3 regions of the Nonomuraea sp. NPDC050786 genome follow, and region 1 is predicted to be linked to each of the others. Evidence: riboswitches for the same ligand, from Rfam matches in the RefSeq annotation. Region 1 holds a riboswitch; each other region holds the start of a gene.
The links. A riboswitch is a leader RNA that binds a small molecule or an ion and turns the genes downstream of it on or off. The one in region 1 is predicted to bind cyclic di-AMP.
Positions count from the first base shown of each region.

Region 2: another riboswitch for cyclic di-AMP. It lies ahead of AB0H84_RS13190 (C40 family peptidase); the one in region 1 lies ahead of AB0H84_RS06240 (C40 family peptidase).
Region 3: another riboswitch for cyclic di-AMP. It lies ahead of AB0H84_RS37155 (NlpC/P60 family protein); the one in region 1 lies ahead of AB0H84_RS06240 (C40 family peptidase).

Region 1 is NZ_JBFAHJ010000002.1:394,734-404,922, reverse strand. It holds gene AB0H84_RS06255 (phosphotransferase family protein) at 1-827, opposite strand, end outside; gene AB0H84_RS06250 (NYN domain-containing protein) at 962-2,284, shown strand; gene AB0H84_RS06245 (NlpC/P60 family protein) at 2,387-3,361, shown strand; cyclic di-AMP (ydaO/yuaA leader) riboswitch at 3,685-3,848, shown strand; gene AB0H84_RS06240 (C40 family peptidase) at 3,922-4,437, shown strand; gene AB0H84_RS06235 (hypothetical protein) at 4,552-5,340, shown strand; gene AB0H84_RS06230 (M48 family metallopeptidase) at 5,403-6,674, shown strand; gene AB0H84_RS06225 (glycosyltransferase family 4 protein) at 6,683-7,804, shown strand; gene AB0H84_RS06220 (AMP-dependent synthetase/ligase) at 7,813-9,558, opposite strand; gene AB0H84_RS06215 (metallophosphoesterase) at 9,662-10,189, shown strand, end outside.
Region 2 is NZ_JBFAHJ010000005.1:245,612-255,800, forward strand. It holds gene AB0H84_RS13160 (class I SAM-dependent methyltransferase) at 1-704, opposite strand, end outside; gene AB0H84_RS13165 (ROK family protein) at 709-1,560, opposite strand; gene AB0H84_RS13170 (sugar ABC transporter permease) at 1,557-2,741, opposite strand; gene AB0H84_RS13175 (ATP-binding cassette domain-containing protein) at 2,738-3,457, opposite strand; gene AB0H84_RS13180 (sugar ABC transporter substrate-binding protein) at 3,458-4,540, opposite strand; gene AB0H84_RS13185 (ROK family transcriptional regulator) at 4,639-5,805, shown strand; gene AB0H84_RS13190 (C40 family peptidase) at 5,847-6,413, opposite strand; cyclic di-AMP (ydaO/yuaA leader) riboswitch at 6,444-6,587, opposite strand; gene AB0H84_RS13195 (3-isopropylmalate dehydrogenase) at 6,686-7,732, shown strand; gene AB0H84_RS13200 (branched-chain amino acid aminotransferase) at 7,947-9,044, shown strand; gene AB0H84_RS13205 (O-methyltransferase) at 9,091-9,735, opposite strand; gene AB0H84_RS13210 (thioredoxin domain-containing protein) at 9,795-10,189, shown strand, end outside.
Region 3 is NZ_JBFAHJ010000026.1:93,435-103,623, reverse strand. It holds gene AB0H84_RS37175 (Lsr2 family protein) at 952-1,284, opposite strand; gene AB0H84_RS37170 (RDD family protein) at 1,802-2,290, opposite strand; gene AB0H84_RS37165 (RDD family protein) at 2,400-3,857, opposite strand; gene AB0H84_RS37160 (amino-acid N-acetyltransferase) at 3,943-4,512, opposite strand; cyclic di-AMP (ydaO/yuaA leader) riboswitch at 4,788-4,938, shown strand; gene AB0H84_RS37155 (NlpC/P60 family protein) at 4,944-5,924, shown strand; gene AB0H84_RS37150 (LuxR C-terminal-related transcriptional regulator) at 5,939-6,151, opposite strand; gene AB0H84_RS37145 (helix-turn-helix domain-containing protein) at 6,819-7,220, opposite strand; gene AB0H84_RS37140 (NADP-dependent oxidoreductase) at 7,306-8,238, shown strand; gene lysX (bifunctional lysylphosphatidylglycerol synthetase/lysine--tRNA ligase LysX) at 8,280-9,800, opposite strand; gene AB0H84_RS37130 (hypothetical protein) at 9,930-10,189, shown strand, end outside.

The sequences.
Region 1 (10,189 bases):
AAGCCCGCGGCGACGGTGAGGTCCTGGAAGAAGCGGTGCAGGAAGATCATCCAGGACAGATCCAGCTCGCGCGGGCCCACGGCGGCCATCTCCCAGTCGAGCACCGCGACGGGGGTGAAGTCCCTGAACACCATGTTCCCGATCCGGGCGTCGCCCCAGCACAGCACGTCCGGACCCGGCTCGTCCGGCCAGTGCGGCTCCAGCCACCGGAAGGCCCGCTCCAGCAGCGGGATCCGCCGCTCGCCGTGCGCCCACTCGTAGTAGGCGCGCTGCGCCTCCACGTGCGCGCGCAGCCCGGGCTGCCCGAACGGCGCCAGCTCCCCGGCCGTGAACCGGGCCTGGTGCAGCGCCGCCAGGACCGCCACGGCGGCGTCCTGGAGCCTGCGCCGGTCCGTCGGCGCCGCGTCCAGCAGCCAGCTCCCGAACGTGTACGGCATCACGTCCGGCGGCACGTCGCCGTCCTCGCGCTCCATGACGAGGAACGGCGTACCGAGATGCCGGGGGTCGGGTTCGTACCAGAGAGCCCTGGGCGCTGGAATCCCAGCTTTTTCCCTGGCCAGGCGCATGATCCCGAACTGCGTCCGCAGGTCGTACGAGGGGAACACCGGAACGGCCTCCACCGCAGGTGCGAGCCTGGCTACACAGCGCGTCACCCCTTCGCCCCAGGCGGCGGTGAAGAAGAGGGTCTCGCTGGACATGCCGTTCTCGGACGGCCTGGACACTCCGGACACCGAGGTTCTCACGCCGAGCCTGCCGCTCAGCCAGACGGCCAGGCGTTCGCCCAGCTCCTCCAGGTCGCGGGTGGACGTGCGGATCTCATCTGTCACGGTCGGCCTCCCAGGCTCCGGCTCAGTCGTACATCACCAACCAAGCGCTCGTCCATACAGGGGTGACCGTTACGGTCAGGTACGCGGCAGCCGTACCCTTGTCTGAAAGGGCATGTCACGAAGGGACAAGTGGGATGAGTTCAGCGGGTGAAGGCCTGTCTCGCCCGCTTCCCGAGCAGGTGCGGCTCAATGTCGTCGATCTGGCTTCTCAGGTGCTCGGGACGATGCCCGCTGTCTCCATACCTCCGCCGCTCCGCGGCATCGCCAAGTTCGACCCCCGTAAACGTGCCAAGCTCGGCAGCGCGCCCATCGCGGCGCAGCTCGAGAACGACAAGAAGTTCCGCGAGCTGGTGGCCGAGTCGGTGGCCGCCGGCTGGCCGGAGCTGGTCGCCTCGCTGGCCGAGGGGAACGTGCCGCCCGCCGCCGACCCGGTGCTCGTGGCCGCGGCCGCGTACCTCACGCGGCCGCCCGGCTGGGCCGAGATGATCGAGGCCGCCCGCGCCGACCTGGAGCAGTCGGCGGCGGCGGCCGAGGGGTCGGAGCGCGAGGAGGCGGTCACCCGGCTGCGCGAGCAACTGGCCGCGCAGAAGAGCGCCGCCAAGGAGGAGTCCGACCGGCTGCGCGAGCAGCTCAAGGCGGCCCGCGCGGAGAACTCCGACCTGCGGCGCAAGCTCCACGAAGCCCGCGAGCGGGCCAAGGCCGCGGTCCGCCATGCCGAGGAGATGGAGCACGCGGCAGAGGAGGCCAGGTCGGCCGCCTCGGCCGCCTCCGTCTCGGGCGAGTCCGAGCTGCGGCGGCTGCGCGAGCGCCTGGCCGACGTGGAGAAGCAGCTCGAAGCCTCGCGCCGGGCCGCCCGTGAGGGCAGGAGCATCGAGGACGCCCGCATCAGGGTGCTGCTCGACGCGCTGCAGGACGCCTCCGCCGGGCTGCGCAGGGAGCTGGCCCTGCCCACGACGATCAGCCGGCCCGCCGACTCGGTCGCCGCCGTCACCGGCGAGCGGCCCGGCGTGCGCGGCGTCCCGGCCCGCGCCCTCGCCGACGACGACCCGCAGCTCCTCGACCAGCTCCTGGCCCTGCCGCAGGTCCACCTGATCATCGACGGCTACAACGTGACCAAGACCGGCTACGGCACGCTCACCCTGGCCGACCAGCGCAACCGGCTGATGACCGGGCTCGGCGGGCTGGTGGCGCAGACCAGGGTCGAGGTGACCGTGGTGTTCGACGGGGCCGAGCTCAACGCCCCCGTGCAGGTGGTGGCGCCGCGGGGGGTGCGGGTGCTGTTCAGCGACCCCGGGGAGATCGCCGACGACCTGATCCGCCAGCTCGTCCGCGCCGAGCCGCCCGGCCGGGCCATCGCCGTGGTGTCGTCGGACCGCGAGGTGGCCGAGTCCGTCAGGCGGATGGGAGCCAGACCCGTTCCGTCTGGCCTGCTGCTGCGCAGGCTGGGCCGGGGCTAGATTACGGCCTGGCCGTCCATCACGATTTACCTCTTTGGGTGAGACCTCACCCGCCACTTCTGTACTATTTCGCCCCAGACATCATCCCTGGGAGGCGACACAGTGAGGTTTGGCAGGGTGCCGGTGGCCGCGGGTCTCGCGTTCGGGCTGATCCTGTCCCCGATAGGTCCGGCCCTCGCTGATCCCAAGCCGACGCTCCGGCAGGCCAAGGCCAAGCTCGAGAAGCTCAACGACAAGGCGGACAAGGTCGTCGACCGCTACAACACCGCCACGGAGCGCTTCAAGGAAGCCAAGAGCGCTTACACCAAGCTGAACGACAGCTACGAGCGCAAGCTGGCGACCGTCGCGGACCTGCGCGCCCAGGTGATCAACATGGCCGTCAACGGCTACAAGCTCGGTGCCTACCCGACCTCCCTGCCCGGCCTGGTCAGCACGGACGACCCCTCGGCGCTGCTGACGGGGCTGACGCTGGCCGGGCAGATCTCGAAGGAGGAGGCGGCGAAGCTGGCCGCGTTCGACCGCGAGAACCGCGGGCTGAAGACGGAGCGGGACAAGGCGGAGCAGGCGCTGGAGGCGGCGGACAGGGAACGGGACGGCGTCGAGAAGGAGCGCAAGGAGGTCATGAAGCTGATCAGCCAGCAGAAGAAGCTGCTGGACAAGCTGAATGCCTACAATCCCGGCAATCCGCACAGCGTCGGCATCAAGTACACGGGTCCTGCCTCGGGCAACGCCGCCGCCGTCCTGCGCTTCGCCTACGCGCAGGTCGGCAAGCCGTACGTGTTCGGCGGCACCGGACCGAACGGCTGGGACTGCTCGGGCCTGACCCAGGCGGCGTGGCGCGCCGGTGGCGTGTCGCTGCCGCGTACGACGTGGCAGCAGTGGGCGTGGGGGGCCGGCCGCAAGGTCTCCCTGAGTGAACTCCGGCCCGGGGACCTCATCTTCAGCAACGGACTGGGCCACGTCAGCATTTATGCCGGCAACGGGCAGATCGTCCACGCGCCCCAGACCGGCGACGTGGTCAAGGTCGTCAAGCTCTCCTCTTACGGCAGCGGCCTCGTGGGAGCCATCCGCCCGTAACCGCCTTTTCTCCGGTCCCGCTACGGGGCCTGTCCGTTCTTGGAACGTTCCAGAAGAAATGTGACAAACGCGACATTTGCCACCTGACAAGCCACCCTGAAGCCAAATGTGAGCAGTGTCACATTCCGATAACGGAACCTGGCGTTCCAGCAGCGGCTTGTCATCTGACAGCCCCCTTTATCTGATCTTTACAGCGCATGTCTCGCTTTGCTGTTTCTTGACGGTTCCGCATAGCTTCTGGCGTCGTCGCGTTGAACAAGCCATGTCCTCCGCGCCCTGAAGATCCGCCGGTTGCCGCCCCTATCCCCGTTTCACCTTGATCGGGCGGTGACCTGCCGAGTCCGTGCAGCCAGGAGGCACGGAGCCGGGGACCCAGCGATCCCAGTAGTCCCCAGGGATCAGGGGTGAATCGGCGCCAGTCGCGCCGTAGGGCTACTTCCAGGCCCGAACCCGTCAGCTAACCCGGTAGGCGTTCGTGGAAGTCCCAAGGAGAAATCCTGTCTACGTCCCCGCATAACCCCCGTCTGTCCCGCCTTGCCCTGAGTGGCGCAGCGCTCACGATGACCGTGACGGCCGGAGGTGTGGTCCTCCATGCCCCGACGGCTCAGGCGGCGACGAACACGGCCGCTTCGGCGGCCACGGCGGCCACGGCCGCCCGCACCTCGAAGTCGGCCAGGGCCGCGGCGCTCAGAGCGGCCAAGGCCGCCCGGCAGAAGTCCAAGGCCCGCAAGGCCGTCGCGGTGGCCAAGCACCAGATCGGTGACCCGTACCGGTACGGAGGCACGGGTCCTGGCTCGTTCGACTGCTCCGGCCTCGTCCAGTACGCCTGGAAGAAGGCCGGCGTGCGGATCCCGCGCGTGGCGAGCAGCCAGTTCGTCCGCATCAAGAACAAGGTCTCCTGGCGGCACCTCAAGCCGGGCGACCTGATGTTCTTCAGCGGGCTCGGCCACGTGGGCATGTACGTCGGCAAGGGCAAGATGGTCCACTCGCCGCGGACAGGCGAACGGGTACGCATCGACAAGCTGAGCAGATGGCGCAAGGCGTCCTTCGTCGGCGCCGTCCGTCCCGGCATGTGACCGAGCCCCCCGCCCGAACGCGTTTCGGGCGGGGGCTCGCTCTTTTGCGCTGAAGTCTCCGTGGGCCGACTACGATCGGGCGTCGTGTCCGGGTGGGTGAGTCGAAGGTTGGCGATGGTCTCCATCGCGCTCCTCGCTCTCGCCCCCGCCGCCGCCCCCACCCTCGATGCGCCGATCCTGCCGCCGCAGGCCCGCGGGCTGTGGCGTGACGGTGCGGTCGTGATCCACGGAGCGCGCTCCGTCGTCGTCGGCCACCACGCCCCGGAGGGCGAGCTCCACGAGCTCGCGCGCCGGGCCGACGCGGCAGGGCGGCGGGTCTCGGTCGTGCTCGGCCGGCCGGTACGACCGCTGATCGTCGTCCCCCGCTCCGCCGCGGAGGCCGCCCGGCTGGCCGGGGTGGGACAGGTCGACGGGCTGGCCGCGCTGGCCGACGGCGGCCGGGTGATCGTCGTCCCCGAGCTCTTCGCCAAGCTCAACCCCACCGGCAAGGACGTCGTACTCGCTCACGAGCTCACCCACGTCGCCGCGGGCACCGACCACCTGCCCGTCTGGCTCTACGAGGGGTTCGCCGACTACGTGGGGTACCGCGACTCCGGGCTCCCCGTGCGGACCGCCGCCGCCGAGCTCGCCGCCGAGGTGCGTTCCGGGCGGCTCCCAGGGGAATTGCCCGGACCTGCCGCTTTCGCGGCCGACGGTCGGGACCCCGTACGGCTCGCGCGGGCGTACCAGGAGGCCTGGCTGGCGTGTCGCTTCCTCGCGGACCGGTTCGGTGAGGGGACGCTGGTGAGGCTCTACCGTGATGCCCGGGCAGCCGGCGTCGATCGGGCGCTCGCCGCGCTCGGGCTGTCCGCGGCCACGCTGACCGCACGGTGGCGCGACTACGTGCGGGACCAGCTCGCGTGAGGGAGAGGAGCGGCGTGGACGTTCACGCTCAAGGGGGGCAGGGGCATGGGGAAGGTATCTCCGTGAACGGGGACGGAGCGCGTGAGGCCGCCGGCGGGCAACGGCTGAGGCGGCAGGCGGCGGTGGCGGCCGTGGTGCTCGCCCTGATCATCCTGGCCGTGGCCGCCTTCAGCACGCCCTGGCGCCTGCTCGCCTCCGGGCCGCCGGACCCCGCGCGTGACTTCACCGCCGCGCAGATCGCCAGGGCCGAGGCGTTCGACGCGGCCACCACCGTGCCGAGCTACCTGTCGCTGGCGCTCACGCTCCTCCTCGCCGGTCTGCTCGTGGCCACCCCGCTCGGCGCGAAGGCCGTGGGCTGGCTCAAAGGCCCGTGGTGGATACGCGTGGTGCTCGGCGTCGTCGTCATCACCGTCATCGTCGAGCTGCTCAAGCTGCCGCTCGGGATCTGGTTCGAGACGATGCTGCGCGGTTACGGCCTGTCCACCCAGGACTGGGGGGCCTGGGCCGGTGACCGGCTCAAGAACATCGGCGTCGAGACGTTCATCCTCTGCCTCATGCTCCTCGTGCTCATGGCGCTGGCCCGCAGGATCAAGCGCTGGTGGATCCCGGCCGCCGCCGGGGCCTTCGCGCTGACGGTGGCGATGTCGTTCATCTATCCGGTGGTGTTCGAGCCGCTGTTCAACGACTTCACGCCCATGCGGCAGGGCGCGCTCCGCGCGAGCCTGCTCGCCATGGCCCAGCGGGACGGCGTGCCCGTCGAGGACGTGCTGATCGCCGACGCCTCGCGCAGGACGACGGCGCTCAACGCGTACGTGTCCGGCTTCGGCGCCACGCGCCGGATCGTCGTCTACGACACGCTGCTCAAGGCCCCGCTGCGGGAGGTCGAGCTGGTCGTGGCGCACGAACTGGGCCACGCCAAGCACAACGACGTCCTCTACGGCACCTTGATCGGCGCCCTGGCCGCCGCTCTGGGCGCCATGCTGCTGTTCCTGGTCTTCGACCCCGTACGCCGCCGCACGGGCGTCACGTCGATCGGCGACCCCCGCGCGGTCGGCGCGATCATGGGGTTGATGACGCTCGGCTCGCTGATCATGGGTCCGGCCCAGAACCTGGTCAGCCGGCACATCGAGGCCAGGGCCGACCTGCACGCGCTCGACCTCACGCGCGATCCGGCCACGTTCATCGCCATGCAGAAGCGCTTGGCCGTCACCAACGTTTCCGACCTGTCGCCGGATGCGGTGGAATATGTGCTCTATGCCTCCCACCCTTCGACACCTGAGCGCATCGCCATGGCCCGCGCATGGGCCAAGGTGAACGGCGTCCCAGTGCAGTGACAGGGGCGGTGGATTCCAGTGCGGAGTCGGGTGCCGGGGGCAAGGTGCTCATCGTCACGAACGACTTCCCGCCGAGACCTGGCGGCATCCAGTCGTTCGTGCACGGCCTCGCCCTGCGGACGCCTGGCGTGGCCGTCTACGCGCCCGCCTGGCCGGGCTGCGAGGAGTTCGACGAGCGCCAGCCGTACCCGATCGTGCGGCATCCGACGCGGCTGATGCTGCCGACCCCGGCCGTCGCGCGCAGGGCGGCCCGGCTGGTGGCCGAGCACGGCGCGCGGACCGTGGTGTTCGGCGCGGCGGCGCCGCTCGGGCTGCTCGCGCCCCGCCTGCGCGCGGCGGGCGCGCGGCGGGTGGTGATGCTCACGCACGGCCACGAGGCCTCGTGGGCGAGCGCGCCGGGCTTCCGCGCGGCGCTGCGCAGGATCGGCCGGCACGCCGACGTGGTGACCTACCTGGGCGAGTACACCCGCCAGCGCCTGGTCGCCGTCATCCCCCCGGAGAAGCTGGTACGGCTCGCGCCCGGCGTGGACGTCACCCTGTTCCACCCCGGCGCGCCCAAGGCCCGGCTGGGCCTGGACGGCAGGCCGGTGGTCGTCTGCGTGTCGCGCCTGGTGCCGAGGAAGGGCCAGGACCAGCTGATCAGGGCCTGGCCCGAGGTGCTGCGGGCGGTGCCGGACGCGGTGCTGCTGCTCGTGGGCGGCGGGCCGCACCGCGGCAGGCTGGAACGGCTGGCGGCGGGGCGGGAGTCGATCAGGTTCACCGGCACGGTGCCCGCCGCCGCGCTGCCCGGCTACTACGCGGCCGCCGACGTGTTCGCCATGCCGTGCCGTACCCGGTGGAAGGGGGTGGACGTGGAAGGGCTCGGGATCGTGTTCCTGGAGGCGTCCGCCACCGGGCTGCCGGTGGTGGCGGGCGCGTCCGGCGGCGCGCCGGACGCCGTGCGGCCCGGCGAGACCGGGCTGGTCGTGGACGGCGAGGACGCGGGCGAGGTCGCCCAGGCGATCGTCGAGCTGCTGGGCGACCCCGACAAGGCCCGCAAGATGGGCGCGGGCGGGCGTGACTGGATCGCCCGCGAATGGGCGTGGGACCACGTGGCCGCCCGGTTCCGCACCCTCCTCCAGGCGCCCTGAGCGCCGGGCTACTTCCCGTCGTAGAGCTCGTCGATCTCCTTGGCGAAGTCGCGCATGACCAGGTTGCGCTTGACCTTCAGCGTGGGCGTCAGGTGCCCGCTGTCCTCGGTGATGTCGTTCTCCAGGATCAGGAACTTCTTGATCTGCTCGGCCTTCGACACCTGCAGGTTAGCCCGGTCCACCGCCGCCTGGACGTCCGCCAGCACCGCGGCGTCCTTGCGCAGCTCCGCCACGGCGGATCCGGCGGGCACGGCCTCGGGGTCGAGCGTGATCAGGGCGGCGACGAAGGGGCGGCCGTCGCCGACGATCATGGCCTGGGAGATCAGCGGGTGGGCGCGCAGCGCGTCCTCCAGCGGCCCGGGGGCGACGTTCTTGCCCGCCGCGGTCACCAGGATCTCCTTCTTGCGCCCCGTGATCCGCAGGTAGCCGTCGGCGTCCAGCTCGCCGATGTCGCCCGTGTGGAACCAGCCGCCGTCGTCGATCGCGTCGGCGGTGGCCTCGTCGTTCTTCCAGTAGCCGTGGAAGACGTTCCTGCCCTTGGCCAGGATCTCCCCGTCGTCGGCGATGCGCAGGGTCACGCCGGGCAGCGGCTTGCCGACCGTGCCGATCTTGTTGGCGTACGGCATGTTGACCGTGCACGGTCCTGTGGTCTCCGTCAGGCCGTACCCCTCGAAGACCTCGATGCCTACGCCCCTGAAGAAGTGGCCGAGCCGCTCGCCGAGCGCGCCGCCGCCGGAGACCGCGGCCGAGAGGCGGCCGCCCGTGGCCGCGCGGAGCTTGGCGTAGACCAGCCGGTCGAAGAGCGCGTGCTTCAGCCGGAGCCCGAGCGGCGCGCCGGCGGCGGAGGCGCGGCTCGCGTCCATCGCCACGTCCACGGCGCGGGCGAAGATCTTGCCCTTGCCGCCCGCGATGGCCTTCTGCTCGGCGCCGTTGTAGACCTTCTCGAACACCCGGGGCACGCCCAGCAGGAACGTGGGCCGGAAGTCCTGCAGGTCGGGGGCGACGTTCTTCATGTTGGGGGTGTGCGCGATGACCGCGCCCGCCTCGAGCAGCACCACCTGGATGATCCGGGCGAGGATGTGCGCCAGCGGCAGGAACAGCAGCGCCGCCGGGTCCTTAGTGGCGAACAGCGGCTCCAGCGGGCCGCGCAGCACGTTGAGCGCGGTGAAGAGCAGGTTGTCGTGGGTGATGCGGCAGCCCTTGGGACGTCCGGTGGTGCCCGAGGTGTAGACGACCGTGGCGAGGTCGGCGGTGACCACCTGTTCGCGCCGCTCGTCCACGTCGGCGTCGGAGACGTCGCCTGTGTCCAGGGCGCCGTCGATCCGCCAGACCTGCTTCAGCTCGGGCGCGGCCTCCCTGACGGTCTCCTCGTGCTCGTCCAGCTCGACGAAGACCGCCTTGGCCTCGCTGTCGGACAAGATCCACCGGACCTGCTCGGCCGAGGACGTCTCGTAGATCGGCACGGTGACCGCCCCGACCGTCCAGACGGCGTAGTCGACCAGCGTCCACTCGTACCGGGTGCGCGACATCAGCGCGACCCGGTCGCCGCGCGAGATCCCCGCCGCGATCAGTCCCTTGGCCACCTCGACCACCTGGTCGCGGAACTCCGACGCGGTGACCGCCGGCCAGCCGGCGCCGCTCTTGCGGCGCATCACCACGGCGCCCGGCTCCTGCTCGGCCCGCCGGAAGACGATGTCGGACAGGCTGGCGGAAGCAGGCACATCGACCAGGACGGGAACGCTGTACTCGCGCACGGATCAAACTCCTCTTCGGGGACCGCCTGGACGTTACCGCGTCAAGTTACGGACGGGTAGTCTCAACGCTCACGCTAGCAGCCGGACATTTAAGATTTGCTCCATGAAGGTCCATGTCGTCAGCGACGTCCACGGCAGAGCCGACGCGTTGGCCAGGGCGGGCGACGGCGCGGACGCGCTGGTCTGCCTGGGCGACCTGATCCTCTTCATCGACTACGACGACCACGCGCAGGGCATCTTCCCCGACCTGTTCGGCGCGGAGCAGGCCGCCGAGTTCATCGCGCTGCGCACGGCCAAGCGGTTCGACGAGGCCAGGGCCATGTCCGCGCGCCTGTGGGCCACGCTCGACGGCGACCCGCGCGAGCACATCGAACGCCGCGTGCGCTCCCAGTACGAGACCCTCTTCGCCGCCATGCCCACCCCGGCCTACCTGACGTACGGCAACGTGGACCTGCCGCGCCTGTGGGCCGACTATCTCCGGCCGGGCCTCCAGGTGCTCGACGGGGAGGTGGCGGAGATCGGCGGCCTGCGCTTCGGGTTCGTGGGCGGCGGGCTGCGGACGGCCTACCGCACGCCGTACGAGATCGGCGACGAGGAGTACGCCGCCAAGGTCGAGGCGGTCGGCGAGGTC
Region 2 (10,189 bases), on a different contig from region 1:
AACGCGCTCACCGCGCTGACGCAGCGCAGCCTCGGATGGATCGCCACCAGCTCGCGCGGGCCGTCGATGCCCCAGCGGAGCGTGGCCCCGGCCTTCCGCACGGGCCTGTTGAGCTTCTGCAGGCGGACCCCGAGCCAGTTCACGGCGTCGAAGACGAACTGCCCGCCGGGGAAGCGGTCCACGATCGCCCGCAGCAGTGCCCGGCCGTCGTCCGGGAGGAGATAGTAGAGCAGGCCCTCGGCGACGACCAGCGCGGGGACGTCGTCCGGGACCTGCTCCAGCCACGTCAGGTCGGTGACCGACGAGGCGATCACGCGGTGGCCCGGCCGCTCGGGGAAGAGCCGGCCGCGCAGCTCGATGACGTCGGGATAGTCGACGTCGTACCAGCGGACGGTGGGCGGCGGCGCCAGCCGGTGGAAGCGGGTGTCGAGGCCGCAGCCCAGGTGGAGCACGGTGGCATCCGGGTGGGTGGCGAGGTACTCGGCGGCCCACCGGTCGATGAAGCGCGCCCTGAGCGCGACGGCCGCGCCCAGGGCCCGGGTCATGCCGGTCCTGCGGAAATCGAAGTCGATCTGCTTGACCGCCTCGACGGCCAGGTCGTCGCCGAGTATCGGGCGTCTGGATCTCGCGTCGAGCGCCCGGCCGTACAGAGTGGCGAGGAGGGTGGCCTTCTCCTCGCTCAGCTGCACCTTCTCCGGCGCCATACCTCTACGCTAACGCCGCGCGGGCCAGTGCAAGCGCGCCCAGCAAGGGGGCGTCGCCCGCGAACCTGGCCGGGCGCGGCTCCGGCGGGAACGGCACCGCACGGGCGAGCTCGGCCGCCAGCCTCGGCATGATCAGGTCCGCGGCGCCCATCATGCCGCCGCCCACGACCAGGCACTCGGGGTCGAGCACCACGCACAGGTTGGCCACGCTCATGGCGAGGGTCCGCAGCGCCTCCTCCACCAGCTCCCGCGCGCCCGCCTCGGCCAGGAGCTCCGCCGCCGTGGTTGGGCGGCCCAGCAGGGCGGAGCCGCGGGCGGCCAGCGCGCCGCCGGAGACGCGCTCCTCCAGGGGCGCCCGGCCGTCGGCGAAGGCGGGCTCCCCGGGCGAGACCTGCAGGTAGCCGATCTCGCCTGCCGCGCCGTGGGCGCCCGGCACCACCCGCCCGTCCACCACCAGGGCCGCCGCCAGGCCGGTGCCGAGGTTCACATAGACGCCTGTGGAGACCCCGCGAAGGGCGCCCCAGCGCAGCTCGGCCGCGGCCGCCGCGTTCACGTCGTTGTCGATGGCCACCGGGATGTCGCCGTACTCCTCCCTAAGCAGCCTCGGCAGTTCGAGTCCCTCCCAGCCGGGGACGTTCGGGGCGAGCCGTACGACGCCATCGCGGATCACCCCGCACGTCGAGAAGCCCACCGCGGCCGGCGAATCCTCAAGGGCACGGGCCGCCGCGAGCGCCCGCGCGAGCGTGCCGGGCCCGGTGTCCAGGCGGACGCGGGCCGAGAGCTCCGGGCCGTCGGAGCCGGACACCCCGATGGCGACCTTCGTCCCGCCCACGTCGATGCCCAGGACCCGGCTCACCGGGCGACGCCCCTGCGCGCGAGCGAGTCGATCGCCACGGCCAGCGCCAGCACCCCGGCCGTCACCATGAAGCGCACTGAGGAGTCCACGCTGAGCAGGTACATGCCGTTGGTGATGGCCTGGATGACCAGGACGCCGAGCAGCGCGTCATACGCCCGGCCGCGCCCGCCGAACAGTGAGGTGCCGCCGATGACCGCGGTGGCGATCGCCATGAGGAGGATGTCGCTGCCTCCCGAGCCCTGGTTGACAGCGGACAGGCGGCTGGCGGCGAGGATGCCGCCGGCCGCCGCCAGCGTCGAGGCCAGCATGAAGGCCAGGATCCTGATCCTCGTGACGTTGATGCCGGCGCGCCTGGCGGCCTCGGCGTTGCCGCCGACCGCGTACACGTGCCGTCCGAACGCGGTGTGCCTGAGCATGAGATCCAGCAGCACCACCAGCGTGCCGAAGATGATCAGCAGGAGCGGCACGCCGCGGTCCGCCGACATGACCAGCACCGCCGCGGCGAGCAGCACCGCCAGCCCGCCCGCCTTCGCGAGCAGCCACCACAGCGGCGTTACCGGCAGACCTGCCGCCAGCCGCAGCCTCCTGGCGACGAGCGAGGCGCCCGCCGACACGGCCACCAGTCCCGCCGCGACCGCCCACGCCGGCCAGCCGGGCAGCCACGTGTCGCTCAGCTTGGAGATGAAGCCGGTGAACGGCAGGTTGATCGTCCCGCCCTGCCGCAGCAGGTAGAGCAGGAGACCGAGCCAGCCCATCAGCCCGGCCAGCGTCACCACGAACGAGGGCATGCGCAGCTTGGTCAGCATCACCCCGTGCAGGAGCCCGATCGCCGCCCCGACGGCGAGTGCGAGCACGATGGCGAGCAGCGGGTTCCAGCCCTGCTTGACGTGGACGATCGTCATGATCGTGGCGCACAGGCCGCTGACCGAGCCCGCCGACAGGTCGATCTCGCCGAGCAGCAGCACCATGATGATGCCGAGCGCGATCGTGCCGGTGGCGGCCATCTGGAGGACGAGGTTGGTGAGGTTCTCGGGGGAGAGGAAGCGGTCGTTGAGCGTGCTGAACACGATCGCGATCGCCACCAGCCCGGCGACCACCGGCCACGCGCCGACGTCCCCCTGGCGGAGCCGCTCGACCGCGACCTTCGGCGTGTACGGCCTGCGTACCAGCGTGTCGGTCATTCTCCCGCCCCCGTGATCGCGGCCACGATCTCCTCCTGGGAGGCGGTGGCCGTACGGAACTCACCGGCGTTGCGGCCGAGCCGCAGCACCACCACGCGGTCGCTCACCGCGCGCACGTCGGCCAGGTTGTGCGAGATGACCAGCACCGCGAGCCCGCGCTCGCGCAGCCGCCCGATCAGCGCCAGCACCTGCGCCGTCTGCTCCACGCCCAGCGCGGCCGTGGGCTCGTCGAGTATGACCAGCCGGGGCTCGCCGATCAGCGCCCTGGCGATGGCCACCGACTGGCGCTGACCGCCTGACAGCATCGCGACCGGCACCCTGATGTCCCTGATGCGCACGTCGAGCTGGGCGAGGAGCTCGCGGGTCGCGCGTTCCATGGCGAGGTGACGCAGCAGCGACCAGCGGCGGCGCTCGGTGCCCAGGAACAGGTTGGCCACCACGTCGAGGTTCTCGCAGAGCGCGAGGTCCTGGTAGACGGTCGAGACACCGAGTGCCTGCGCGTCGTGCGGGTTGGCGATCCTGACCGGCGAGCCGTCCACGGTGATCGTGCCCTCGTCCGGGGTCACGACCCCCGAGATGGTCTTGACCAGGGTGGACTTGCCGGCGCCGTTGTCGCCCATGAGGGCCACGACCTCGCCGGGGCTCAGGTCCAGGCGGGCCCCGTCGAGCGCCTGGACCGCCCCGTACCTCTTGGAGATGCCTGTCGCCGAGAGCATCTACTGGATGCCCTGCTTCGCGCAGGCGGCCTTGACCTCGGCCGTGCAGATCTGGGCGGGGGTGTAGAAACCGTCCTTCACGATCGTGTCCTTGATCTTGTCGGCGGTGATGGGGATGGGGTCGAGGAGGAAGGCGGGGATGTCGGCGGCGCCGTTGTTGACCTTGGCGGGGGCGGGAGGCTGCTCGCCCTTGGCGAGGGCGACGGCCAGCTCGGCGGACTTCTCCGCCTCGGCCCTGATGTCGAGATATATGGTCATGTACTGCTCGCCTGTGAGGATGCGCTGCACGGCGGCCAGCTCGGCGTCCTGGCCGGTGATCGGCGGGAGCTGCTTGTAGCCCGCGCGCTTCATGGCCGCGATCGCGCCGCCCGCCATGCCGTCGTTCGCGGAGAGCACGCCCGTGATGTTCTCCTTGCCGAGCGCGGTGATCGCCTGCTCCATCTGCTGCTGCGCCTTGTCGGGGCTCCAGTCCGGCGTGTCGAACTCCCTGCCGACCTTCACCTTCCCGTCCAGCACGCTCTTGGCGCCCTTCTTGTAATCGGCCGAGCTGGGGTCGGTCGGCGAGCCGTGGATCATCACGATCTCGCCCTTCGCCGTCGTCCCCCTGGCGTTCATGGCGTCGAGCAGCGCCTGGCCCTGCATCTCGCCGACCCGTACGTTGTTGAACGAGACGTAGTACGCGTAGTCGATGCCCGAGATGAGCCGGTCGTAGGCGATGACCGGGACCTTCTTCTGCTTGGCCTGGTTCACCAGCGGGGCCACCGCGTTGGCGTCCACGGCGTCGAGGACCAGCACGTCGGCCTGCTGGGTGAGCGCGGCCTCGACCTGCTGCTGCTGCTTGGGCGCGTCCTGCTCGGCGTTGCTGTAGAGGATCTTGCAGTCGGGGCAGAGCGACTTGACCTTCGCCTCGAAGAGGGGGCGGTCGAACGCCTCGTACCGGGTGGTCTTGGACTCGGGCAGGAACAGCGCGATCGTCCTGCCGCCCTGGCTCTGCGTGGTCGTGGTCGTGGTGCCTGTGGTGTTCCCGCAGGCGGCGGCCAGTAAGACCGCCGCGACAGGGATTGATCGCCATGCTCGGTGCATCGCACTTCGTCCTTCCGAATGTGCCGCCCCTGTGCTTGGTAAGAAAGGTAATTTACTATCAGCCTCGTTGGCTAGATTTCTTTCGAGGAGGTTGGACGATGCGGGGTGACCTGGGCAATCCGCGCCTGCTTCGGGTGCTGAACGAGCGCCGCCTGCTCGACCACCTCCAGGAGCACGGCCCCGCCTCCCGTACCGACCTCGCGAAGATCACCGGCCTGTCGAAGCCCACGGTCTCCGCGGCCCTGGCCGGGCTGGAGGAGGACGGGCTCGTCCATCTCGTCGGGGAGCTCTCCGGCCGTCCCGGGCCCGTCACGTCCCTGTACGACGTGAACGCCGCTGCCACCCACGTCGCCGGCATCGACATCGGCCGCGACTGGATCAGGGTCGCCGTCGCCGACCTTCGCGGCACGTTCGCCGGCCGGACCGACGGACGCAACACCGCCCGTACCTCCGCCGAGCTGGCCCTCCTGGTCGGGGAGCTGTGCCGGGCCGCCGCTCGGGAGGCCGAGCTCGACTGGCCGTCCATCGCGTGCGCCGTCGTCGGGTCGCCCGGCGTGTACGACCCCGCTCTCGGCCGCCTGGAGTTCGCCCCCAACCTGCCCGGCCCCGACCTGGCCGAACGCCTGCGCGCCGCGCTGGAGGTGGACCTCGTCATCGAGAACGACATCAACCTGGCCGCCGTCGGCGAGCACGTGCACGGGGAGGGGCGCGGGAAGGGCAACTTCGCGCTCGTGTCCATCGGGACCGGCGTCGGCATGGGCATCGTGATCAACGGCGAGCTGTACGTCGGCGCCCGCGGGGCGGCCGGCGAGGTCTCCTACGTGCCCGCCGCCGAGGAGCCCGCGCCTCCGCCCGACGACGCCCTGGCCCACGGCGCCACGGAGGCGGTGACCGCGGCCCCCGGCGTCGTCCGCGCGGCCCGCGCCGCCGGCCTGACCCTGGACACGGCCAAGGAGGTCTTCGCCGCGGCGGCCTCCGGCGACGCCGTGGCCCGCTCGGTGGTGGAGGCCGAGGGCCGCCGCATCGGGGGGCTGCTGGTGGCGGTCGCGGCGGTGCTGGACCCCGAGGTGATCGTGCTCAGCGGCGGCGTGGGCCGCAACCTCGACCTGCTGGGCGCGGCCATCGAGGCCCGGATCGCCGAGCTGGGCCCGCTGCGGCCGATGGTGGTGGCCAGCACGCTGGGCGACAGCGGCGTCCTGCTGGGGGCGGTCGCCCACGCCAGGACCCGCGCCTGGGACCTCATCTTCGACGCTCGCCTTCCCTGAGCACGGCTCGGGGAAGGCGGGCGGACCTTGCCGTGCGTTTTCTACAGGGTCGCCTTGAACGTGGCGGGCGCCGGTGCGCGGCGCTGCTCCTTGAGCCTGGCCCAGAGGCGTACGCCCTTGGGGTCGGGGCGGACGGCGCCCACGAAGGAGTCCCTGCGCCAGTCGGTCAGGCGCTCTTCCTTGACCACGTCACCCGTGTGCGGCGAGTGGACCATGTAGCCGGGCCGGGAGATCATCCCGACGTGCCCGAGGCCGTGGAAGAAGACGAGGTCGCCGGGTTTGAGGTCCTTCCAGGCGATCTTCTTGGAGAACGCGCCGTACTGTTCGGCGGCGGTGCGGGGGAGCTCGATCCCCCCATGCTCGTACGCCCTGAGCATGAGCCCGGAGCAGTCGTACCCTCTCGGGCTGGCGCCGCCCCACACGTACGGTGTGCCGCGCTTGCTCATGGCGAAGTCGAGGGCGATCTTCCAGGCGGGTTTCGGCGCCTGCTGTTCCCGGATGCGTTTGATCTCGGCACCGGTCAGTGTGGTGGGGTCGGTCAGGGTGGTGGGGTCTTCCTTGGGGGAAGCCTGGGCAGGGGTGGCCAGGAGGAGTCCGGCGGCGCCCACCGCCAGGGCAATGGCAATGCGAGACAGGGGTCTGTCCTTCCATGCGGCCGGCCGGGTTAGCTGACGGGCTCGGGCCTGGAAGTAGCCCTACGGCGGTGCATGCCGATTCGCCCCAGGGGGGAGGTGGGTCCCCGGCTCCACGCAACCGCTGCGTGGATTAGGCCCGACGGACTCTAACGAAACGGTCAAAGAACCGCAATACGCACAAAACGGACGTCCGAGAAATGAGATGGAGTGTTCGTCAGTCGAGACGACGCGGTAAGGTACGGCCCATGGAGTCGCGTAACATCCGTCTGGCAGTCATCCCCGGTGACGGCATCGGCACCGAGGTCGTGGCCGAGGGCCTCAAGGTCCTGGAGGCCGTGGGCACGAAGATCGAGCCCACGCACTACGACCTCGGAGCAGCCCGCTACCACCGCACCGGCGAGACCCTGCCCGACGCGGTGCTGGAGGAGCTGCGCGGCTACGACGCGATCCTGCTCGGCGCCGTGGGCGACCCCAGCGTCCCGCCGGGCATCCTCGAGCGCGACCTGCTGCTCAAGCTGCGCTTCGCGTTCGACCACTACGTCAACCTGCGCCCGGTCAAGCTCTTCCCCGGCGTGGAGACCCCGCTGGCCGACACGCCCGCCGAGGACATCGACATGATCGTCGTCCGTGAGGGCACCGAGGGCCTCTACGCGGGCACCGGCGGCGCCATGCGGCGCGGCACGCCGCATGAGATCGCCACGCAGGAGTCGCTCAACACCGCCTACGGCGTCGAGCGCGTCGTGCGGTATGCGTTCGAGAAGGCCAAGTCGCGCCCCCGCAAGAAGCTGACGCTCGTCCACAAGACCAACGTGCTCACCTACGCCGGCGACCTGTGGCAGCGCACGGTCAACCGCGTGGCGGAGGAGTTCCCCGAGGTCACGACCGACTACTGCCACATCGACGCGGCCTCGATGTTCTTCGTGAGCCAGCCCGAGCGGTTCGACGTGATCGTCACCGACAACCTGTTCGGTGACATCATCACCGACCTCGGCGCGGCCATCGCCGGCGGCATCGGCCTGGCCGCCAGCGGCAACATCAACCCCGAGCGGACCGCGCCCAGCATGTTCGAGCCGGTGCACGGCAGCGCGCCCGACATCGCCGGCCAGGGCAAGGCCGACCCGACCGCGACCATCCTGTCCGTCGCCATGCTCCTCGACCACCTCGGCCTGCACGCCGAGGCGGCCAAGGTCGAGCAGGCGGTGGCCGAGGACATCCTCGAGCGGCTGACCGGCTGGGCCGGCCGCACCACGCACGAGATCGGTGACGACATCACCGCGCGAGTATCCGGCTAGGACCGCCTAGCCCCACGAGCGCCTGGTGGTCCGCAGAGGACCGCCGGGCGCTTTTTGGCGTCCAAACGGCCTAACCACCCCATTGGCCGCTTGCCATCCCATATAGCGAGACAATAAGAAGTACGGGGCTGCCCGCGGGCAGCGCCGACCACCGTCGCCTATCCGCAGCTTCCTGTAGGTTTGGGCAGATTTCGCAGAGAGAAGGACCTCCGTCATGACCATCGCTCAGAAGCTCAGCTTCGATGTGCAGCTATCCGACCACGCTCGCACCGCTGCCGAGCGAGAGCAGGTACTGGCGAACCCCGGTTTCGGGCAGATCTTCACCGATCACATGATCTCGATCGACTACACCGAGGGGCAGGGCTGGCACGACGCCAGGCTCATGCCGTACGGCCCGCTCTCGCTCGACCCGGCCACCTCGGTCTTCCACTACGCGCAGGAGCTGTTCGAGGGGCTCAAGGCGTATCGCCAGACCAACGGCTCGATCGTGACGTTCCGCCCGTACGCCAACGCCGCCCGCTTCAACCAGTCGGCCCTCCGGATGGCCATGCCGGAGCTGCCCGAGGAGACGTTCGTCGAGTCGCTCGAGCTCCTCGTCGAGACCGACAAGGAGTGGGTGCCGACGACCGAGGGTCACAGCCTCTACCTGCGCCCCTTCATGATCGCCACCCAGGCGGGGCTGGGCGTCAACTACCCGTCGAAGATGTACAAGTACATGGTGATCGCCTCCCCGGCGGCCTCGTACTTCACGGGCGGCATCAAGCCCGTCTCGGTGTGGCTGTCCACCGAGTACACGCGTGCCGCCCCCGGCGGCACGGGCTTCGCCAAGTGCGGCGGGAACTACGCGGCGGCGTTCGTGGCGCAGCGGCAGGCGGTGGAGAACGGCTGCGACCAGGTGGTGTGGCTGGACGCCCACGAGCACAAGTACGTCGAGGAGATGGGCGGGATGAACCTCTTCTTCGTCTTCGGCGACAAGCTCGTCACCCCCGCGCTGACCGGCACCCTGCTGCCCGGCATCACCAGGGACTCGATCCTGGAGCTCGCCGGCGACCTGGGCCTGGAGACCGAGGAGCGCCTGATCTCGGTCGAGGAGTGGCAGGCCGGGTGCGCGTCCGGGGAGCTCACCGAGGTGTTCGCGTGCGGGACGGCGGCCGTGGTGACGCCGGTGGGCTCGGTGAGGGGCGCGGACCGCTCCTGGACGGTCGGGGACGGCACGCCCGGTCCCGTGACGATGCGCGTGCGTGAGGACCTCGTGGGCATCCAGTACGGCGCCCGCCCCGACCCCCACAACTGGATCCACAAGATCGCCTAGCGTGAGGTGGCCGGGTCCCTGCGGGGCCCGGCCAGCACGTTCCCGGCTAGTTCTTCCTGATCATCGTCATGCCGTCCGCGACGGGCAGCATGAGCACGGTCACCCGCGGGTCCTCGATCACCAGGTCGTTGAACTGCCTGATCTCCACGGTCGTCGCCTCCTCGTGCGCCGGGTCCGCCACGTGCCCCCGGCGCAGCGTGTTGTCCGCCAGGATCAGCCCGCCGGGCCGCAGGCGCTCCATGACCAGCTCGTAGTAGCCGGGGTAGTTGCCCTTGTCGGCGTCGATGAAGGCCAGGTCGATGGTCTGGTCGAAGGCGGCGAGCGTCTCCAGCGCGGGCCCGAGCGTGAGCGTCACCCGGTCGGCCACCCCCGCCCGCTCCCAGTAGCGGCGGGCGACGGACGTCCACTCCTCGCTCACGTCGAAGCAGTGCAGCCGCCCGCCGGACAGCCCCCTGGCGATGCACACGGACGAGTAACCGGTGAACGTACCCACCTCCACGACGACCTGGGGCGCCACGAGCTGGGTAATCATGGTCAGGAAGGTGCCCTGATCGGGGGAGATCTGCATGCCGGCGGCGTCCCCCGTGGACTCGGCCGTCTCCTTGGCCAGTTCCTCGAGCAGGGGGTCCGGCGGGGTGGAGTGGGCGAAGACGTACTGGGCGACGGCGGCGTCAAGGAGATATGCCTTCATGCGGCCATTCTTCCGGTTTCAGGTAGTGTCTGCGCGATCAATGACGTGAGAGTGGGCAGATGATGAAGCGGTTGCTGGCGGTGGCGCTCGCGTGCGTGGCCATCGCGGTACTCGGGGTGCTGGCGTTCTCGGAGCCGGGCGAGTCGTCCCAAGAGGTGCGGCTGGCCCGCCAGGTGGACGGCTCGATGGTCCTGGCCGACCGGTCGAGCCACGCTCCCGTGCTCGACCTGTACGAGGACTTCGACTGTCCCATCTGCAAGGAACTTCACACCCGAGTAGACGCGACCATCAGGAAGCTCGCGATGGAGGGCAAGGTCAAGGTCGTCTTCCACCCTGTGACGATCTTCAAGGACGAGCCCATGCGCTCGAACTCCATCCGCGCCGCCGCTGCCGCCCGCTGCGTCCCCGAGGACAGCTGGCTCGCCTTCAGGGACGAGCTGTACGCCATGCAGCC
Region 3 (10,189 bases), on a different contig from region 1:
CACCCTCCATCCAACTACTGTTCGGGGGTGACGTGTTCCCGATACGCCGCAAGCGAACGATGTTTAAGACGCTTCACCGAAGCGCCAGAAAAATGCCCCTCACGACGCACGCGGATCCACACGGATCGGCCATCGGACGCGCCGGGGCAGAGTAGGCGTTGGGGACCGCCCCTTCGCCCGCACATCACAGATGCCGCGTCCGTATCGTTGCGTAATCATCCTATGTACGGGAGGGCCGCCCGTCCAAACGGTCGCGCTACGCCGTGAGCACAACGCGGCACGGGCCGCAACGCCAAGGGAATCCTGCCATCTGGTCAGGCCGGTTACCGCGTTCATCTCGCATCATGAGACCACTTCCGCCCCGGGAGGCCGCTTTCGCGTCACTTCTCTGCACTCGAGATGGCCGGGCATTGTGCGAACATGCCGGGGAACGAGCTTTGTGCGAGCCCTGCTCGGGTTAGCGGTTTTTACCCGGCACCGGGGAGCCTGCGGACCGCCGGTATTGCCCGGCGGCGTCCATCCGGCCGGTGGCGGGTTTACTTACGGTAGCGGCGGCGGGTTTACCTTCGGAGAGATCACCGCTATAGGGGCGGAGGGCGCCGGAGATCGCCTTCGGCTATAGGTGGCCGTGATTTACGGGGATGGCGCGTTCCATGAGCGTGGCGCTCACTCGTGACGTACGGACGCGAACGTACGTTGAATGGGGTATGACCGCCCCACCGGCTTTCCGGGCGCAGCACGGGGCGTAACCACATATGCGGGCGCCGGCCGGTGAAACGGTGCCGGGCATGGACCGGAGCGCCCGACCAAAACGCCCGCATATGCGCAAGGGGAAGATCGTTATCCGGGCGCCCGGCATTCGAGAACCGGCCCCAGATACGATCATGCGCTTATGGCGGCCGCCGGGGTCCTAGGCGAACGGCATAAGCGCATGGTCGATAGTCGGCTCGCTCAGTGAGCCGCCTCGTACTTCTCGACGACCGTGGAGGCGATCCGGCCGCGCTCGCTGACCGGCAGGCCGTGAGCCTTGGCCCACTGCCGGATCTCGGAGCTCTTCTCGCGGCTCATCGCCCTGCTGCCGCCGCGACCGCGGCGACGCGCGGAGACGGCGCCTGCCCTGCGCGCGTGCTGCACGAAAGGCGTGAGCGCGTCCCTCAGCTTCTTCGCGTTAAGGTCGCTGAGGTCAATCTCATAGGACGAGCCGTCAATAGCGAAGCTGACCGTCTCATTGGCCTCGCCCCCATCGAGGTCATCGATGAGAATCTCCTGGATCTGCTTGGCCATCTACGCAATCCTTTCGCGGAGCATTGTTTCATTCGCCTGCCCAAACATATACCCGGAAAGGCGCGGAGACAATTCAGCGCTGCGGGGATTCCGCTGACTGGCCGCTCAGTTCTGGCCCCTCGGCCGGATCCTCACGGTTTCGGCGGCCTCCGAGGGCCTCGGATCGGACCAACTTCACTACGCCAAAGATGAAGGCGCCGCCCACCACCACCGGGGGGATGAGCGCTGACAATACGTCTGTAAGGGCTTCCATTCGTCCTCGCCTCCACGGCTCGCAGGGTTTCGGGGGCGCATTATGCGGATGGGAGCGCGACCAGGAGGAGCGCCGGTGCTCCTCGTGCCGCACAAGGCGACTACCACCCAGACACGACCATAGCGGCGCAGAGATGCCGTACGGGTCGTGGGACGCCAACATCCGGCAACCCGGACGCCCCATAGCCTAATGCCAGTCTCTCCAGAGTCCTTACCGGATCAAGGGAAAATCTTCAGAATTGGCATCCTGCCTGGTGCGGATGGCTCAACGAAGATCTTTTACGACGCGCGTTCCGGCCAGCCTGTCGTGCGGCCCTCGCTCCAGGGGCTTGTCGATCAGGATCAGCAAGCCCACGCAGAACAGGAGCATTCCGGCGAGCAGATTGACCACGGGAATGCCCATCAGCATGACAGGCCCCGGATAGACCAGGGACCGTTTGAGCAGCGCCCCCGACGGAACGTCGCCCGGCGCCAGGCGAATCTTCATGATCGCCTTGCCGAACGTCCTGCCGCGCCTGGAATGCGCCTGCCAGTCGTAGGCCGCATAACCCAGTCCCGCGGCCAGCCACGCGAACACACCCGGCAGCCGGCCGTCGAACACCTCCAGCATCCCGACAGTTCGGAAGATGCCCCATAGCGCGATGAACAGAATGTAATAGAACACCCCGAAGACGAGCGCTTCAATCGCCCGGGCGGCGAGCCGTTCCCACCATTCCGCGGGCAGCGTGTCCGCCCACGACGGCGACCCGGCCATAACCCCCACCTCGCGTCATCAGCGGCCCAGGCCCCCATTTTGGTACGCCCACCACACATAAAACAGGGGCCGGCACGAAGCCGGCCCCTGCTTTTACCTGGTGCGTGAACTACTTGATCTTCACCACCACGGTCTTCGCCACCTTGTCGGCGAACGACTGCTGCAGCGGCTTGTCCCAGAGCTGCGAGGCGCCGTTGAGCCCCACGGCGATGTAGCCGAGCAACGAGGATATGAAGGCCAGCGGGAGGGCGGTGAACACCCATCCGCCCCACGTCACCGCGGCACGCTTGAGCGCCAGGTCGGTCGGCAGGCCCTTCGGAGGCATGCCCTGGCCGACGGGGACGACCTTGATGCCCATGACCATCTTGCCGACGGTCTGGCCGTTCATCTTCAGCAGGAAGAAGTCATAGGCGATCCACAGCGCGGTCACGATGAGCGCCGTGATGATGCTCACGACCGTCCCCGGGAGGAGACCGCTGGTGCTGCCGTCGAGCGAGGAGTAGCTGACCGCCAACGCCGCCACCAGGATCAGGCCGATGACGAAGTTCACGACGAAGAGGATGACAAAGTCGATGATCCGCGCCACCAGACGCTGCCACCACTCCGCCAGCGGGGCCGGCGCGCCGGGCGGCTGCACGCCCACGGGTCCCGGCTGGCCGTAGGCCTGTCCGTAGCCGGGCTGGCCGTACTGCTGGGGCTGGCCGTAGCCGGGCTGCCCGTACTGCTGGTCGCCGTACTGCTGGCCGTAGCCGGGCTGGGAGTAGCCCTGCTGGGACTGCGGCTGCTGCCCGTACTGAGCCTGCTGGCCGTAGCCCTGCTGGCCGTAGTCAGGCTGCGACGGCTGCTGCTGGCCGTACTGGGGCTGCTGGCCATACTGCTGCTGCCCGTAATCCGGCTGGGACTGCGGCTGCTGGCCATACTGCTGCTGCCCGTAGTCCGGCTGGGACTGGGGCTGCTGACCGTACTGCTGCTGCCCGTAGTCCGACTGGGGCTGCTGCCCGTAACCCTGCTGGCCGTACTGCTGGCCCGAGGGAGGCTGCTGGCCGTAGCCGGGCTGCGACTGGGCCTGCTGGCCGTAGCCCTGCTGGCCGTAGCCGGGCTGGGACTGCTGCTGCTGGCCGTACTGAGGCTGCTGGCCGTAGCCCTGCTGGCCCGACTGCTGCTCCTGGCCGTAACCCTGCTGGCCGTACTGCTGGCCCGAAGGCGGCTGCTGGCCGTAGCCGGGCTGGGACTGCGGCTGCTGGCCGTACTGGGGCTGCTGGCCGTAACCCTGCTGCCCGTACTGCTGCTGCTGCCCGTACTGCTGCTGCTGCCCGTACTGCTGCTGCTGGCCGTACTGCTGTTGCTGGCCGTGCTGGGGCTGCTGGCCGTAGCCTTGCTGGCCGTAGCCCTGCTGGCCGTACTGGGGCTGCTGACCGTAGGCATCGTCCGCCCGGTAGCCGACCACAGTCACGTCGGGGTCGGGCTCGCCTGGGTGGCGACCCGCGTTCTGTTGTCCGTATTCCGGAGTGCCGGCGGGGTTGTCGCCGGAGTCGTCCTGCGGATACGGCGGCTGTCCGGTGCTCACCGTGTCACCTCGCTTCGAGTGCGCATGTGGCACGTGTCAGGACACATGCCTGTGCTGCCCAACGTATCGACATAGGTATCAACAATCACCTTTCCATCTGGTCAAGATCCACGTCACCCGAGGCCAGATGGAGCAGCATGCGGGTGTTGCCCAGGGTGTTGGGCTTGACGTGTTCCAGGTCGAGGAACTCCGCCACACCCTCGTCGTACGAGGCCAGCAGTTCGGCGTAGACCTCGGGTGAGACCGGTGTGCCCTGGATCGGGCGGAATCCGAGCCTCGCGAAGAAGTCGACCTCGAAAGTGAGACAAAATACACGTCGCAGGCCAAGATCTTTGGCCTGCTGGATCAATGCGGAGACGATCCGGTAGCCGACGCCCATTCCCCGGCACTCGGGGTCCACGGCCACCGTGCGGACCTCTGCGAGGTCCTCCCAGAGCACGTGGAGCGCGCCACAGCCGACGACCTGCCCGCCCCGCTCGGCCACCCAGAACTCCTGTACGTCCTCGTACAGGGTCACCGTGGCCTTCTCCAGGAGCCGCCGCCCCGCGCCCGCGTAGGCGTCCACGAGGCGCCTGACCGCGCGCACGTCGGGCGTACGGGCGCGCCGGACCACCACCGCGGTCTCGGGCGCTGTCAGCTCGGCCACCTGCTCCATGGTTCTCCAGAGTACAGATCTCATTACGGCTCGGACCTAACTCCCACGTCTCGGCCCATCCTGTTACATCTCGTGGCCGGACGAGCACGGAGCTCGGCCCGCTCGGGGTTTGTGCAGCAGCACGGACATAGAGGGCATAAGGTCTCTTCTGCCCAGGTGATCACGAGATCCCCTTGTGACTCTTCGGTTGTGAAACCTCTACAGACTTGGCAGTTCTGGTTGAGCAGGAACCCGGAGTGCATTAATGTCCAGCGACAATGTCCCCCGTGTGTCGCGCGGGAGGCACGCTCAATTCCCGCAAGGGGAGCCGGGGATCCACCGGTGGCGACCTGCGACGCCATCACAGGGGTGAGTCCGAGTCTCTCGGTAGGGCTGCTCCGGCCCGAACCCGTCAGCTAACCCGGTAGGCGTTCCATGAGAGGAGCTGGTAGGTGAAGCGCCCGCGCCACGTCGGTGTGGTGAGTCTCACAGTCGCCGCACTGCTGTTCGCCGTTCCTGTCGGTTCGGCGTCCGCGGACCCCAAGCCCTCGCTGAAGGAGCTCGCCTCCCAGGCCGAGAAGCTGCACACCGAGATCGAGACGCTGACCGAGCAGTACAACGGCCAGCGGGAGAAGCTCAAGACGGCCAAGAAGACCTCCGAGGCCGCGCAGAAGACGTTGGCGACCAGCCAGTCGGATCTGGCCGCCAAGCGCGCCAAGGCCGTCCTGCTCGCCCAGAACGCCTACATCACGGGCGGCTTCACCAAGACCCTGCAGTTCGCGACCTCCGAGGATCCCGAGGAGTTCCTCAACCGCGCCGCGACCTCGTACGCGCTGGAGCAGGAGCAGGGCGAGGAGATCAACCAGCTCTCCAAGGCCATGGAGACGGCCGCCCGCGCCCAGGCGGGCGCCAAGGAGCGCATCGCCGAGGTCCAGAAGATCGTGGACGACCTCGACACGAAGCGCGACAAGATCACCAAACTGGTGGCCAAGGTCGAGAGCAGCCTGTTCAAGCGGGCACTCGGCGAGGCGGGACAGCCCGGCACGCGCGCCGTGCGCGTCAACCTGCCCATCGCGGGCGCCGGCAAGGCGGCGGAGGCCGCGCGGTGGGCGCTCACGCAGCAGCTCAAGCCGTACGTCTGGGGCGCCGAGGGCCCGAGCTCGTACGACTGCTCCGGGCTCGTCATGGCCGCGTACCAGCGGGTGGGCATCTCGCTGCCGCACTACACAGGCGACCAGTGGACCGCGGGCAGGCACATCTCGCGCTCGGAGCTGCGCCCCGGCGACCTGGTGTTCTTCTACGGCGACCTGCACCACGTGGGCATCTACATCGGTGGGGGCATGATGGTGCACGCCCCCCAGACGGGTGATGTCGTACGGATCGCGTCGATCGCCAGGCGGCCCTTCGCCGGCGCGGTGCGCATCGCCGACTGAGCCCTCCTCCGGCGCTAGATCAGCTGGCGGCGCGCGGCCCAGGCCACGGCCTCGATCCCCGTGGCCACGCCGATGCGGTCGCAGATGCCCCGTAATCTCCGGCGTACCGTGCGTCCGCTGATATCCAGACGCCGCCCTACCCGATCGACCGTGACTCCCTTGGCCAGCTCCGCCAGCAGCGCCAAATCAGCATGGGTCAGCTCAACGTCTTCAGTGAGCACATCCATCGGGAGCCCTCCCCCCAACAGCAGAACTCGGACCTCACAGATGGGCCAAAGCCGCTCCTCGCAGACGGTAAACGCATCGCGGAAAGGTCGTCAAGCATGACAATCGCCGCACTTGACGGGCGGTATTGACATGACCCCTTATATATGACGCACTCGCGATATGTCAGGACTCCCGGCGGCCGACAGTGATCTCTGGGGCTCTCCCGGGCGCCATCAATGAGTGCTTCGGACGTTACCGATTTTGATCCGTTCGGCGCGGAGTTTCGGCGTGATCCATAAGCCGGGCATTGCCGGCCGAGCGCCCGATATGCGATCTTCCGCCTCCCCGGCAAACCACCAATCGCTCGCTTTGTTCGGCGATTCACTTCTTATAGGGAGATCCAGGTCAGGCCGTCGGAATGGCCGGCCGGATCGGCGCACCGGATCATTCGGAGACGCACGAACCGATGGGCTCGCGGCTCACCGATCGGCCGGCGCGGGTTTTCTCGCATCACAGCCCACGCCGAGGGGCCTCTTTCCGGGGTGCGCGTGCCCGGTGCCCATCATGGCGATCATGGGTGCTCGCGCGACTGGAACGGTACCGTCACCGGCGGCCTTGACCCGATGCTTACAACCGCCCTCCTATCGGAAAACAGGCGAGCCGGAAGGCACCGCTTCCGGCGAGGGATCAGGCGCTGGCGGCGTCGTAGCGGTCCCTGGCCGCCTCGACGTCGCCGATGTGCGTCTCCGCCCAGCCCTTGATCGCGGCCACCAGCGGCATCAGGCTCTCGCCCAGCGGAGTGAGCGCGTAGTCCACCCGTACCGGCACCGAGGGAGTGAGCGTGCGCGAGACCAGGCCGTCGCGTTCGAGGCCGCGCAGGGTCTGGGTGAGCATCTTCTGGCTGACGCCCGCGATGCGCCTGGCCAGGTCGCTGTAGCGGCGCGGCCCCGCCGCCAGGGCGCTGAGCACGAGGGTGACCCATTTGTCGCTGAGGCGGTCGAGGAGCTTCCTGGAGGGGCATTCGGAGAAGTAGGCGTCGAAGGCCTGCCTGGCCTCCTCGCGCCGCTCCGCCGCCGTCTTCGTCGCCACTCTGTGCGCTCCTTCTTGTGAGTGGGTTACGCACCTGCAGGTGCCTACTTACCAGAAGAGAGTAGCTCTTCCTACGATCGTCCGCATGACGAACAACATGCGTGCACTCATCGGCGGCTCCGGCGCTCCCCGGCTGGTGGAGGTGCCGGTGCCCACCGCAGGGCCCGGACAGGTGCGGATCAAGGTCGCGGCGGCCGGGGTGAACCTGTTCGACCTCGCCGTGGCGGCGGGGACGCTCGCCGACTACGGCGTGGCCCGCAAGCTGGACTCCTACGGGCTCGGCTTCGAGGCCGCGGGGACCGTCGACCAGGTGGGCGACGGGGCCGCGTTCCACGTGGGAGACGAGGTCGTCGCGCTCGTGGCGCGACTGGAGCTGCCGGTGAAGGCGCAGGCCGAGTACGTGGTGGTCGACTCCTCGGCGGTGGCTCGGGCGCCGCGCGGCCGCACGGCGGCGGAGGCGGCCACGATCCCGCTCAACGCGCTCACGGCCTGGCAGTCGCTCGACCGCGCCGGTATCGGCCCCGGCCGTACGCTGCTCGTCACGGGGGCGGCCGGGGCCGTCGGGGGCTACCTGGTCGAGCTGGCCGCCCTGCGCGGCGCCCGGGTGGTGGCCGTCGCGGGGGCCGGGGACGAGGAGCTGGTGCGGGGGCTGGGGGCCGAGTGGTTCGTGCCGCGCGGTGAGGACGTGGCCTCCTCCGTACGTGCGCTTGTCCCCGGGGGTGTGGACGCCGTCGTGGACGCGGCCGTGCTCGGCCTGGCGGCCCTGGACGCGGTGCGGGACGGCGGGGCCTTCATCGCCCTCTCGGCGGGTGTCGCACCGGTGGCGCTGCGCGGGACCGACGTCGCCACGGTGTTCTTCCGCTCGGACGCCGCCCAGCTCGCGGAGCTGGTACGACTGGTGGAGGCGGGGCGGCTGACGTTGCGGGTGGCGGAGACGTACCCCCTGGAGAAGGTCGCCGACGCCCACGCCCGCCTGGCCGCCGGCGGCCTGCGCGGCCGCCTCGTCCTCATCCCCTGACCGGCCGATGCGACGGCCCCCGCACAGGGGGCCGCCGGGGCTCAGTGGGTGGGCTTGACCAGCGGGAACAGGATGGTTTCCCGGATGTTCCTGCCGGTGAAGGCCATGATCATGCGGTCGATCCCCACGCCGACACCACCCGTGGGCGGCATGGCGTATTCAAGGGCCTGCAGGAAGTCCTCGTCCAGCTGCATGGCCTCCAGGTCGCCACCGGCGGCCAGGAGGGACTGCTCCGTGAGGCGGCGGCGCTGCTCGATCGGGTCGATCAGCTCGGAGTAGGCCGTGCCCAGCTCCGTGCCGAAGCCGATCAGGTCCCACTTCTCCGTCAGCAGCGGGTCCTCCCGGTGCTGGCGGGTCAGGGGCGAGGTCTCCAGCGGGTAGTCCATGACGAACGTGGGCTGCACGATCGTGTGCTCCACCAGGGCTTCGAAGAGCTCCTGCACCAGCTTGCCCGCGCCCCACTTCGGATCCCAGTGGATCTCGCGGCGGTCGGCGAGCTTGCGGAGCTCCTCCAAGGAGGTCGAGGTGGTGATCTCCTCGCCGACGGCCTCCGAGACGGCGCCGTACAGGGTGATGCGGGGCCAGGCCGCGATCCCCAGGTCCACCTCCACCCCGTCATGGACGACGACCGAGGTGTCCAGGGCGGCCACCACGGCCTTCTGGTACATCCGCTGGGTCAGGTCGGCCATGTCGTTGTAGTCGAGGTAGGTGCCGTACGCCTCGAGCATCGTGAACTCGGGGTTGTGCGTGGAGTCGGCGCCTTCGTTGCGGAAGTTGCGGTTGATCTCGAAGACCTTCTCGATGCCCCCGACCACGAGCCGCTTGAGGTAGAGCTCGATCGCGATGCGAAGGTAGAGCTCCATGTCGTAGGCGTTGATGTGGGTCTTGAACGGCCGGGCCGTCGCGCCGCCGTGGATGGGCTGCAGCATCGGGGTCTCGACCTCGAGGTAGCCCTCCTCGTGCCAGAAGTCGCGCACCGCGCGCACCGTGGCGCTGCGGAGGCGGGCCATCTTGCGCGCCTCGTCGTTGACGATGAGGTCGACGTAGCGCTGGCGGACGCGTGCCTCGGGGTCGGTGAGGCCGACGTGCTTCTCCGGCAGCGGGCGCAGGCACTTGGCGGTGATCTGCCAGCTGTCGGCCAGGATCGACAGCTCGCCGCGCCGCGAGGTGATGACCTCGCCGGTGACGCCCACGTGGTCGCCCAGGTCGACGTCGCGCTTCCACGCGGCCAGCGACTCCTCGCCCACCTTGTCGAGCGAGATCATGACCTGCAGGTCGGCGCCGCCGTCGCGGATGGTGGCGAAGCAGAGCTTGCCGCCCACGCGGTTGAGCATGACGCGCCCCGCGACCGCGACCGTGTCACCGGTGGCGGTGTCGGGCTCCAGGCCCTGGTATTTCTCCCTGACCTCGGCGTTGGTCGCCGTACGTGGGAAATTCACCGGGTAAGGGTCGACGCCCTCGCTGCGAAGGCGGTCGAGCTTCTCCCTCCGGATGCGCATCTGCTCGGGAAGTTCGTCGCTCACACCATCAAAGAGTAGGGGATATGGCGAACTGCAAGGCATCGTCGGTCCGCTGAAGGAGCGCTGCAGGAGCGCTGCAGGATCTGTGCAAGGGCCTCGGCTTATCAATGTCTCACGAGCTCAGGGGGGAACCGGCAGGGAGCCGGTCCAAGGGGAGCTCAAGGAGAGAAGATGTTGAAGAAGATCGCGACCGGTTTGCTCGCCGTCGCCGCCACCGGCGCAGTCGCCCTTGCGCTTCCTTCGGCCGCCAGCGCCACCACGGCCCACCACGACGACGACTACTCCACCTCCTGGGGTCCTGTCTACGCCAAGCACTACCTCGCCAAGTCGCAGGGCTGGATCGGCGTCAACTGGGACGAGGACGGCGAGTCGAACGAGGTCACCGTGCGGGGCCGGCTCTACGACCTGGACAACCGCGACGCCGACGAGGG